2 regions of the Shewanella sp. SP2S2-4 genome follow, and region 2 is predicted to be linked to the other one. Evidence: riboswitches for the same ligand, from Rfam matches in the RefSeq annotation. Region 2 holds a riboswitch; the other holds the start of a gene.
What was found. A riboswitch is a leader RNA that binds a small molecule or an ion and turns the genes downstream of it on or off. The one in region 2 is predicted to bind cyclic di-GMP.
Positions count from the first base shown of each region.

Region 1: another riboswitch for cyclic di-GMP. It lies ahead of Q4Q54_RS03615 (glycosyl hydrolase family 18 protein); the one in region 2 lies ahead of gbpA (N-acetylglucosamine-binding protein GbpA).

Region 1 covers NZ_JAUOER010000002.1:388,937-394,303, reverse strand. Annotated here, with positions in the region: gene Q4Q54_RS03625 (aminopeptidase P family protein) at 1-331, opposite strand, end outside; gene Q4Q54_RS03620 (ROK family protein) at 724-1,518, shown strand; cyclic di-GMP riboswitch class I at 1,822-1,910, shown strand; gene Q4Q54_RS03615 (glycosyl hydrolase family 18 protein) at 2,026-4,632, shown strand; gene Q4Q54_RS03610 (FKBP-type peptidyl-prolyl cis-trans isomerase) at 4,729-5,199, opposite strand.
Region 2 covers NZ_JAUOER010000001.1:120,210-125,576, forward strand. Annotated here, with positions in the region: gene Q4Q54_RS00590 (aromatic amino acid transport family protein) at 1-130, opposite strand, end outside; gene gbpA (N-acetylglucosamine-binding protein GbpA) at 697-2,142, opposite strand; cyclic di-GMP riboswitch class I at 2,265-2,364, opposite strand; gene Q4Q54_RS00600 (TMEM165/GDT1 family protein) at 2,776-3,330, shown strand; gene katB (catalase KatB) at 3,442-4,917, opposite strand; gene Q4Q54_RS00610 (YgjV family protein) at 5,257-5,367, opposite strand, start outside.

The DNA.
Region 1 (5,367 bases), on a different contig from region 2:
AGCCAATGCGTGACCCCGCTGGTAGCGTGTCACATAACCATTCAATTTGTGGCGTGTCTGTCAGGCTTTCGTAGCTGAAAAGTGCAGCATCTACTTGCAGACGAACTTGCACCGTATAACGGCCGTCGGTAAATATTGCGGCTTTATCTTTCAATACGATAGCCATGCCTGCCGAACCGGTAAAGTGGGTTGCCCAGTACAAACGTTCGTTGTGTTCTGGCACATATTCGCCCAGATACTCGTCGGCGCGGGGAATGATAAAAGCATCGAGATTGGCGGAAGATAATTCGCTGCGAATGGCACCGAGGCGGCTGGCAATTGAATGTGACATATGGGCTCCAAGTGAGACTGGCACGCTGTGCGAGTCGGTAGGCAAAGCTTGCCTAAGGATAAGTAGGTCTATGTTGATTTGAGTTCTAACCAGCTCGGATTATCGCAAGCCTAACGCGCGAGATGCAAGGGGAGCGAATAAAGGATTTTGTATACAATCGTGAATTTGTGCTGACTGTGATGAGCAAGCTAAGTGTTTTACCCTTAATTTATTTGTGTGATTCTTAGCATAAAACCTGAGTAAAACAAAATGTCAGTCATATTTTTTGTAGACTTGTTCCTTACAAATTAGCGACTTAAGTTTTATTCAATCGCTAACATTTGGACCCTATGCTAACATTTGCCATCTCCGCTCGGGGTCAGAGTGGGGCACATGTATCAGTGGAGTAAGCGATGCAAATACTAACAATAGATGTGGGCGGTACGACAGCCCTGTTCGAACTTCAGCTCGCGGGACATACAGAACAATATAAAATCCCCACAGGCGAAGGTTTTAAAATTGAAGAGTTAAATAATCAAATCGCTGCACTTGAACGCGATTACGATTTACAGCATTACCAATTAGCGATTGGCGTACCAGGACTCGTACAAAATAATCGTTTGGTTGCCTGTAAATCGTTACCCGGACTCAATGGTTTGAGTTTTGACACAGTGAAAACTCAAGGCGAGCTTAAGTTTATTTGCAACGATATGGATGCGGGTATGCAAGCCACGTGCGATGCCAAATATGCCTGTGAGTTGTTGGTCATGTGCGGCACTGGGATAGGGATGTCGATTGCGTTTAATGGGCAAGCTTTTACTGGAGCGACAGGGGTGGCAGGGGAGTTGGGCCATTGCCGCGTGATGACAGAATCAGGCGAATTTAGTTTAGAACAACTCGCCAGTGGCGATTCTGTACGCAGCCGTAACATCACCACTCAGGATGATTTATACCGTGCGGGCAGTTACCTTGGTATGGGGCTGGCGTGGACCGTTAATTTGTTTAATCCCAATCGGATTTGGCTCGCGGGTAACATGATGAACAGTGCTCCTTACTACAAAGGCTGCCTCGAAAGCTTAAAGCAAATGGCATTGAGCGCGCCCTTAGCTGAGATGAAAATCAACCGCGTCGATGATATGGAAACCTTAGTGTGCCGAGGTTTATCTGTGATGCTCGCAAGGGATTATCCTCGCGCACAAGGAGCATAGATGCTGTTAGCTAATGGTTTTGAGCTATTAGATTACAGTGGCTCAGTGCTAGTGGTTTAAGCAGTATTAGCAGCATAAATAGTGAAATTGATAACAGGACAGGTGATGCCTTTGGCTTATCGTGTCCTGTTTTTTTATGGCTAAAATAGTCAGCAAATCATTAATTATCAAAGTAAATATTAGGAATAGCTGAACTGCATTTAATTGCTTTTTTATCAGACCAATACCTTAGTTGATAATATTTTGTTGCATTTTTATTGCGCTTACGTCTATGCTGATTATCGCAATGACAACGTTGTCATCGCGTGTAAAAGGCAAACCAGTTGAAAAACTGGGACGCAAAGCCTCCGGTCTAAGGGTTCGTCTGTACCTATGATAGCGGGGATACCACAGGTTTTTTCTTCGTGCAATTGTCTGTCGTGTTGCATGGTCTTAAGAGAGTGTTGTTTCCTGTCTACGCTTTGTTTGCCTTATTGATTCATATAAAAAATTCAATAGGGATATCTCATGTTCAAGACTCAAATTTCAACATCAGCCTTGCTGGTGGCATCGGCGCTGGCATCTACCGTGAGTGTCAGTGCATTTGCCGTAGCGCCCGGCAAACCGACTATAGGTTGGGGCGAAACCAAGTTCGCTATTATCGAAGTTAATCAAGCCGCTACGGCTTACAATCAGTTGGTGACCATTAAAGATGCTGCCGACGTGTCCGTCAGCTGGAACCTTTGGAGTGGTGATGTGGGCAATAAAGCCCAAGTGCTGCTCAACGGTAATGTCGCTTGGGAAGGCGCCTCAGGCGCTTCGGGCACCGCTAACTTTAAGGTGAACAAAGGCGGCCGTTATCAGATGCAAGTGCAACTGTGTAACAGCGATGGTTGTACGGCGAGCGATGCCAAAGAAATCCTCGTGGCCGATACCGATGGCAGCCATTTAGTGCCACTCAATGCTCCGCTTAAAGAAAACAATCGTCCATATGTTAACAAGTCGGGCAAAGTGGTCGGCAGTTACTTTGTAGAATGGGGGGTGTATGGCCGTAAGTTCCCAGTCGATAAGATCCCAGCACAGAACTTAACTCATATTTTATATGGCTTTACCCCTATTTGCGGTGGTGATGGCATTAACGATAGCTTGAAAGAAATCGACGGCAGTTTCCAAGCGTTGCAACGTGCCTGTAGTGGCCGTGAAGATTTTAAAGTTGCTATCCACGATCCTTGGGCGGCGGTCCAAATGCCACAGGCGGGGGTGAGTGACTACTCTGATCCCTACAAAGGCAACTTCGGTCAATTGATGGCGCTCAAGCAAGCCCACCCCGATCTAAAGATTTTGCCTTCGGTCGGTGGCTGGACGTTATCTGATCCCTTTTTCTACTTTGGCGATAAAACTAAGCGCGATACCTTTGTCGCATCGGTGAAGGAATTCCTGCAAACGTGGAAGTTCTTTGATGGTGTCGACATTGATTGGGAATATCCAGGTGGTGGCGGTGCGAATCCAAACTTAGGTAATGCCAATGACGGTGAAACCTATGTGACCCTGATGCGTGAACTGCGCGCCATGCTCGACGAGTTAAGTGCTGAGACGGGTCGTACCTATGAACTGACTTCCGCAATTGGTATCGATGCTCAAAAAATGGCAAAGGTCGATTATCAGGCCGCTCAGCAGTACATGGATTACATCTTCTTGATGAGTTACGACTTCAATGGCGGTTGGACGAACACTGAACTCGGTCATCAAACCAATCTTTATGAGGCGAGTTGGGATCCTGATACCCGCTACACCACAGACAAGGGTATTAAAGCTCTGTTAACTCAAGGTGTTACCCCAGGAAAAATTGTGGTTGGTGCCGCTATGTACGGCCGCGGCTGGACAGGCGTGAATGGCTACACGGGCAATAACCCATTCACAGGGACAGCGACGGGCAAAGTGAAAGGCACATGGGAAGATGGCGTGGTGGATTATCGCCAGATAGTGAACGAGTACATGGGGAGCGGTTGGACTTACAGCTATGACGAAACGGCCGAGGCGCCATCATTGTTCAAGGCATCTACGGGAGATTTAATCACTTTCGATGATGCGCGTTCCGTTAAAGCCAAGGGCCAATATGTGCTTGCCAATCAGCTAGGTGGTTTATTTGCATGGGAAATTGATGCCGATAACGGCGATATTCTAAATGCGATGCACGAAGGTTTAGGTCATGGCGAAGGAACTACGCCACCGGTGAATAAAGCGCCGATTGCCAATGCAGGTGCGGATGTGAATGTCACAGGTCCCGCCGATGTGGTGCTCAATGGTGGCGGATCGCGCGATCCTGAAAATGAGGCGCTGACGTATCTTTGGACTCAAGTGTCTGGCCCAACGATTGCCATCGCAAACGCCGATATGGCGAATGCGACGATTCAACTGAGTGCAACGCAAACCGATGTTGTCTATGGTTTTAGCCTTAAAGTCACTGATCCAGAAGGGTTATCTGCCACAGATTCAGTGACAGTGACCAATAAGGCGGATACTCCGAACCAAGCTCCCGTGGTGAGTGTAGCTGCCACTGCAACAGTGGAAGCGGGTAAAACTGTTAGCATAGTGGCGAGTGCCTCTGATGCCGACGGTGATGCCTTAACTTACGCTTGGACTGTGCCCGCTGGCGTGTCGGCAACCGGACAAAATAGTGCCACCTTAGTGGTCACTGGGCCTAATGTCACCGAAGCGACCAGCTATGGTTTGAGCGTGCTGGTTTCCGATGGTGCCTTGGATGCGAGCGCATCGACTAATCTGACCGTGACGCCAAAAGTGATCGGTGGTGGTTGTGATGCAACCGATCCTAATGCCGGTAACTATCCTGCTTGGCAAACCAGTGTGGTGTACAACACGGGCGATACTGTGAGTCACAGTCAGTTGGTATGGAAAGCCAAGTACTGGACGCAGGGCAATACGCCATCTCGCACCGCTGATCAATGGCAGCTACTCAGCCAAGTTGATCTCGGTTGGGATGCGGGTGTGGTGTACAACGGCGGTCAAACTACCAGCTATAACGGTCGTTTATGGAAGGCGAGTTACTGGACTAAAGGTGATGTACCTGGCGTTGCGGCGGTGTGGGTTGATATTGGCGCTGCAAGCTGTCCTTAATCATCCAACATACTAATATTATTTGAGTTATAGAGACAAAAGCCCTGCGATAATGCAGGGCTTTTTATTATGCGATTAGGCTCATTGCAGACAGATTTAATCAATCTTAAGCAGTTCCACATCAAAAATTAACACAGAACCACCACCAATCTTGCCCGTGCTACGGTTACCGTAGGCGAGTTCACTGGGAATAAAAAAACGCATTTTATCGCCAACAACCATAAGCTGTACGCCCTCGGTCCAACCTTTAATCACCCGATTAAGCGGAAATGCGATAGGCTCGCCGCGATCAACCGAACTATCAAACACAGTACCGTCGATCAAAGTGCCATGGTAATGCACTGTCACTGTATCGCTGGCTTTAGGATGAACTGTGCCATCGCCCTTAGTTAACACTTGATATTGCAAACCCGAAGCTGTGGTGATGACACCTTCTTTGGTTTTGTTTTGCGTTAAAAATTCATTGCCTAAACGGATATTCTCTTGGGCGGCTTTTTGGCCGTTCATCGAGGTAAAAAAGTAAAAAATCACCCCAGCAATCACAGCAACGGCAAGTAACATTTTCATATAAAGAGCACCTTAGTTAATTTTCGCCATATTATCAGTTTTTTAGCTTGAGATGCTATCGGCACTCGCGTGTGCGTTGAGCTGGATATCTGGTGCTACCAGTTCAAGGCGTTAAAAACCCCCTCAAGACTTTATCCCGCTTTAGAGATCGCTTAACCTGTGGGCTTA
Region 2 (5,367 bases):
CAGATACGCCCCAAATAACGACGAGTAACACTAACGCCGGAATAATACCTAAAGCCGCGGTAGCTAAAGGTAAGGCTAACATACCTGCGCCAATGGCCGTCCCGGCAACGATGGCGATCGAGCCTAACATTTTTGAATTCACACAATAGTCCTGTTCAATGATTAATTATTATTTTATTTGAGTAAGATTTGAACCGATAAAGCCTTGCGTCTTAAATCGAAATAAGCAACACATCACTTAAAGCAGCTTCAAAAAGCATCCAATCGGATCTCATTCCTGCAGATCAATTGGCCCCAATAGCTTTTGAATATTTCAACCCAGTAGCCATTGAGGCTAACTAAATCGGTTGCATAAAAGTGGCATGACTTTCAATTGTGATAATCCTAATAACAACATAGGTAAAATAGATAGTTTGGGACATTAACAGAGCCAAACCCAGTGGGCAAGCCAGTTGTGAACAAAGATAAGTCGCGCACTGTACGGTAACAACTTAATAGCGCTGTGATAAACGAAAACATACAAGCTAACAAAATCGCTACCTTTGTTGGAAATACGTGGGGTTCAGCATTGTGGGGGAATCGAGGTAAAACGTATATTTTGACAGTCGCAAGCGCGCTGAATATGGGCTTAAACATATTCGCTGTGTTTAAGCCCAATCACCTCATGTTGAGAATCAATTAACTCAAGATGTTAATTTACAGTTCAGTCCACGCCATAGTCCAAGAAGCGCCAACACCTGGCTCAAATCCTGTGGCAGAAACCGACCACTGCATGCAATAGCCGCTATAGGGGAATGGCTTACATTGATACACTTTGCCATTTTTAGGCTGTAACACTGTAGTGCCTGCAACGTAACCTTTCACCCCTTCAGGGAAGACAAAATCCGCTTCCGGCGTTGGTGCTTGATCCTTTAAGAAGAGATCAAAGTTCTGCTGAATAACATCACCTTGTTTAGGCTCAGCTTTAACCTGCAAGTGATAATGCCCAGCTTTAGGCGCAACCACGTCTAACACTAAGCTCGCGCTGGTATTGTTAACGGTTTGACTGACAAAACCGGCTGCCGTGCCATCGTGACTAAACAAATACGCAGACACTAACATTTCAGCATTGCTAGTGACGTCAAAACGAACCTGCGCCGCGCCGTCGATAATTTGATAATCGTCGGCAAGTGAAGTGACTTCTAAGCTGTTGCCCGGTGCGGGCGCCAGATCAAATCCCACTTCGACACGCTCAATACCTGAAGTCGTCGCAGTAAAAATGTCGTTTTTGCCATACACAGGCTCAATCACACCTGATGCATTTTTTTGTCCCGCTTTTAACTGAGACTGCTGGGCATTAATCGCGCTCGCTAATAGGAAAGGCCAATTTTGTTTATCACCTTGAGTCGCATCGCTAATGGTAATGACTGTTTGCTTAGCCGGTTGCTCACCATTGGCATCGAACACTCGGGTCATCACTTTATCGCCCGCCTTGAGATCGAGTGACGGATTGATGTCGCCCACATCGAGCCATTCACCCGGTACGACGGGACCCGAATCTAAGTTCACATCGATAGCATTGTAGAAACTGTTGGTGGTATCGCCCACTTCCCACACGGCTAGAATCACTTGATAACCGCTGCGACCTTCTGGCACATAGCAGTCATGGGTCACTAACTTAGGCGGCTGCACCATGCCACCATCGACCACGCAGAATGGCGCTAAGTCAAAGCTCGCACGGCTTAAAGCTTGGTTTTGATTCCAATCTTGGCGAGTTAAATAATAACGCCAATTGCGGGTGACATGATTGGCAGTGAACTGCCAGCTGAACTTATTCCAGCCCGCTTTAATATCTGTCTTTGACCAACGGCTGGAACTCTGTTCATCTAAAGGCGAGAAAGCACCATTACCCGCACTCGCCAGTTTGCCATCCGCAGGACCTGACTCAGGAAAACCTGATGGTCCTTCAACGCTTTGCGGTTCCCATTGCACCGCACCACAGTTGGCATTGTTGCCGGTTTTACAGGCATAGGAACGTGACTCTGGCGCCACAACATAACCATGTGCCTGTGCAGAAATACTCACAAATGTATTTGCCGCCATCACTGCGGCGGCCAATAAACTCAATTTAGAAACAGGGGAAAAAACAGTAGGATTTGCCACTTTAATGCACTCCATTTGCACCCATCTTCGCCAGTATTGGCTTGGGCTTAGGTATAAAAGTGGTATTTGGGCAAACAACAGCATTAAACAGCAGTCGTTTATCTTTCACAGAAATCGAATTCTGCGGCAACTCCGCTATCTTAGTTCACTAAAAAATCCATTTACAACCTTAGACCGGAAGCTTTGCGTCCTAACTTTTCAATTAGTTTGCCAAATACGGTAGGTGTCATCGAATCACTACGAGTTAATAGTATGTAATCAAGTAGAAATGACTTGGCTAAATTAGCAACAAAAGACAACGCTGTCAAAAAATTAACCCATTTATATTCATATAATTACAGAATGTCGCGCGGTATTATTCTGACACCCGTCAAACATTCATTCATGCCTACTGTAATAAACTCGTGCTTGAAACCGAAATTCACTTAGGTATAATGCCCACCTCGCTTCGGGGGAGTAGCTAACTGGATGTCGAACCATCGTCATCTAGGGTGAACATCAACATACTTGGCCACACGCCATGGTGTTCACAGCAAATCATCGATTTGCCCAGCAAGACCTGAGCACAATGACTGCACCTAGGGGTGGACGGTTTATTGTGCTTATGTCTTAACCACCCCTAAAGGATCACACTTGGAAGCCCTACTTGCCTCAACCTTTACGGTTGCTATTGCCGAAATTGGTGATAAAACTCAATTACTTGCACTAATTCTTGCCGCAAGATTTAAAAATAAAACCGCCATTATTTTAGGCATTTTGTTGTCGACCTTATTCAACCATTTTGCCGCCGCTTGGATTGGCCAATGGGCGATTAACTGGGTCAGCCCAGATCTTGCCCGCTATTTAGTGGCTGCGTCCTTCTTCGCGATAGCCCTTTGGGTGTTAATCCCAGATAAAGTCGATGCTGAAGAGAGCCGTTTCTATAAAATGGGCCCCTTCCTCGCCACCTTTATCCTGTTTTTCATCGCCGAGATGGGGGATAAAACGCAAATCGCAACGGTAGTGTTAGCCGCAAAATACGATTCATTAACTATGGTGGTTGCAGGCACAACCTTAGGCATGCTGCTTGCCAACGTACCAGTGGTGATCGCAGGCCATTTCAGCGCCGAAAAATTGCCTATGTTGTGGATACACCGCGGCTGCGCCGTATTGTTCGCACTGTTAGGCGTAGCAACACTACTGTTCTAGATCATTGATCATATTAAATTAAGGCAACACAAAGGCCAGTGATAAACATCACTGGCCTTTCTACTTACAGCGGTTGTATTGAGATAAACAGTGTCGACTTAGAAACGCAGTTTATAGGCCTAATGCCGTTTTAATCCGTTGACCGTAATCCGCATCGGCTTGTTCGAAATGCGCCACCATACGTTGCTGCACATCTACACTCGCTTGACTTAATGAACCTGAAATCGTTGCCACTAAGCGCGCTTTCTCCGCTTCAGAGAAGATGCGATACAGATTACCCGCTTGGGTATAATCGTCTTGGTTATAACGACTGTAACGCGCCGCTTCACCTTCTAAACGCAGTGGTGGTTCGCTAAAGTTTACTGGCTCAACCAAGGCATCAGCAGTGCTGTTCGGGCCATAGTTTGCCGAAGCGTCGCCACCCGTTTGGCTACCATGGTAAGGGCATTGTGTGCCCGCCATAGCGCCCGCACGTTGATGGTGATTTGCCTTAGCCGCATGTGGGCAGTTCACCGGTAACTGGTTGTAGTTAGCACCAATGCGGTAACGCTGGGCATCGGCATAGGCAAATAAACGCGCTTGTAACATCTTGTCGGGTGAAGCCCCGACGCCTGGGACCAAATTGCTCGGTGCCAATGCCACTTGCTCAACTTCGGCAAAATAGTTTTGTGGCAGACGATTCAGTTCTAATACACCAATCTCAAGTAATGGATAGTCGCTATGCGGCCAAACCTTAGTTAAATCAAATGGATTGATATGGTAAGTATTGGCATCTGCCTCAGGCATAATTTGCACATTAACCGTCCAACGCGGGAAGTTACCATCAGTAATAGCAACCACCATATCGCGCTGTGATGAATCGGGATCTATCCCTTTTAATTTATCGGCTTGTTCATTGGTTAAGTTGACCACGCCTTGCTGGGATTTAAAGTGGAACTTCACCCAGAAACGCTCGCCCTTGGCATTCCACAGCGAGAAAGTGTGTGAACTATAACCGTGCATTTGGCGGTAGTTGGCTGGAATACCGCGATCCGACATCAAAATGGTCACTTGATGCATGGCTTCAGGATTCAATGACCAAAAGTCCCACATGGCCTGTGGGTCTTTTAAGTTTGTCTGGGGATTACGCTTTTGCGTATGGATAAAGTCTGGGAACTTAATCCCGTCACGCAAGAAGAAAGTCGGCGTATTATTACCCACAATATCGTGATTACCGCGAGCCGTGTAGAAACGCAAACCAAAACCGCGTGGATCGCGCTCAGCATCGGCTGAACCCATTTCACCACCGACGGTCGAGAAACGAATGAAGGTTTCAGTTTGCTTACCAACGCCATTGAAATGGTCGGCAATGGTGTAATCGCTTAAATCTTTGGTCAGGGTAAATGTGCCGTAAACGCCAGTACCTTTGGCATGCACGATACGCTCAGGAATGCGCTCACGGTTGAAATGGGCTAACTTTTCAATTAAATGCCAATCCTGTAATAGCAAAGGACCACGTTCACCCGCCGACAGAGAGTTTTGATCGTCGGCCACTGGGGCGCCGTTTTGGCTCGTTAAGTACTGACTTGTTTGATGTTGTTGACTCATGCCCTGCTCCTTAGTCTTGATTGCTGGTTAACCAGGTTTCAATTAAATCGTAAATGGTGGCCATGGTTTATCTCCTTGGCTGCGACGTGTTGTCGATGGAGCAAGAATAGATAATTACCACCAAAGAATAAAACGATTAAACTAGATTCAAGTAATCTATAAAAAAGATTAAAAGAAAAATATCAAAGTCGATAAACGATTGCGCGGACTCACAGCCAATGGTCCGCTCACATCATTTAAGATGCGGTTGAAAACCAACATGGCTGCTTGCTGCGATGAAGCTGAGTGCTGTAAAGCAGAGTGCGGTACAAAAAAGCGGAGAAAGATGATGCGTTGCCATTAACTGGCGGGTAAGTCGGCTTCGCGGTAAAGCTTAACCAGATAATAAGTGTCTATCAGTACGATAAAAAAGTTCACTAAGGCAACAGGATAAGCCCCAATTGCCACGCC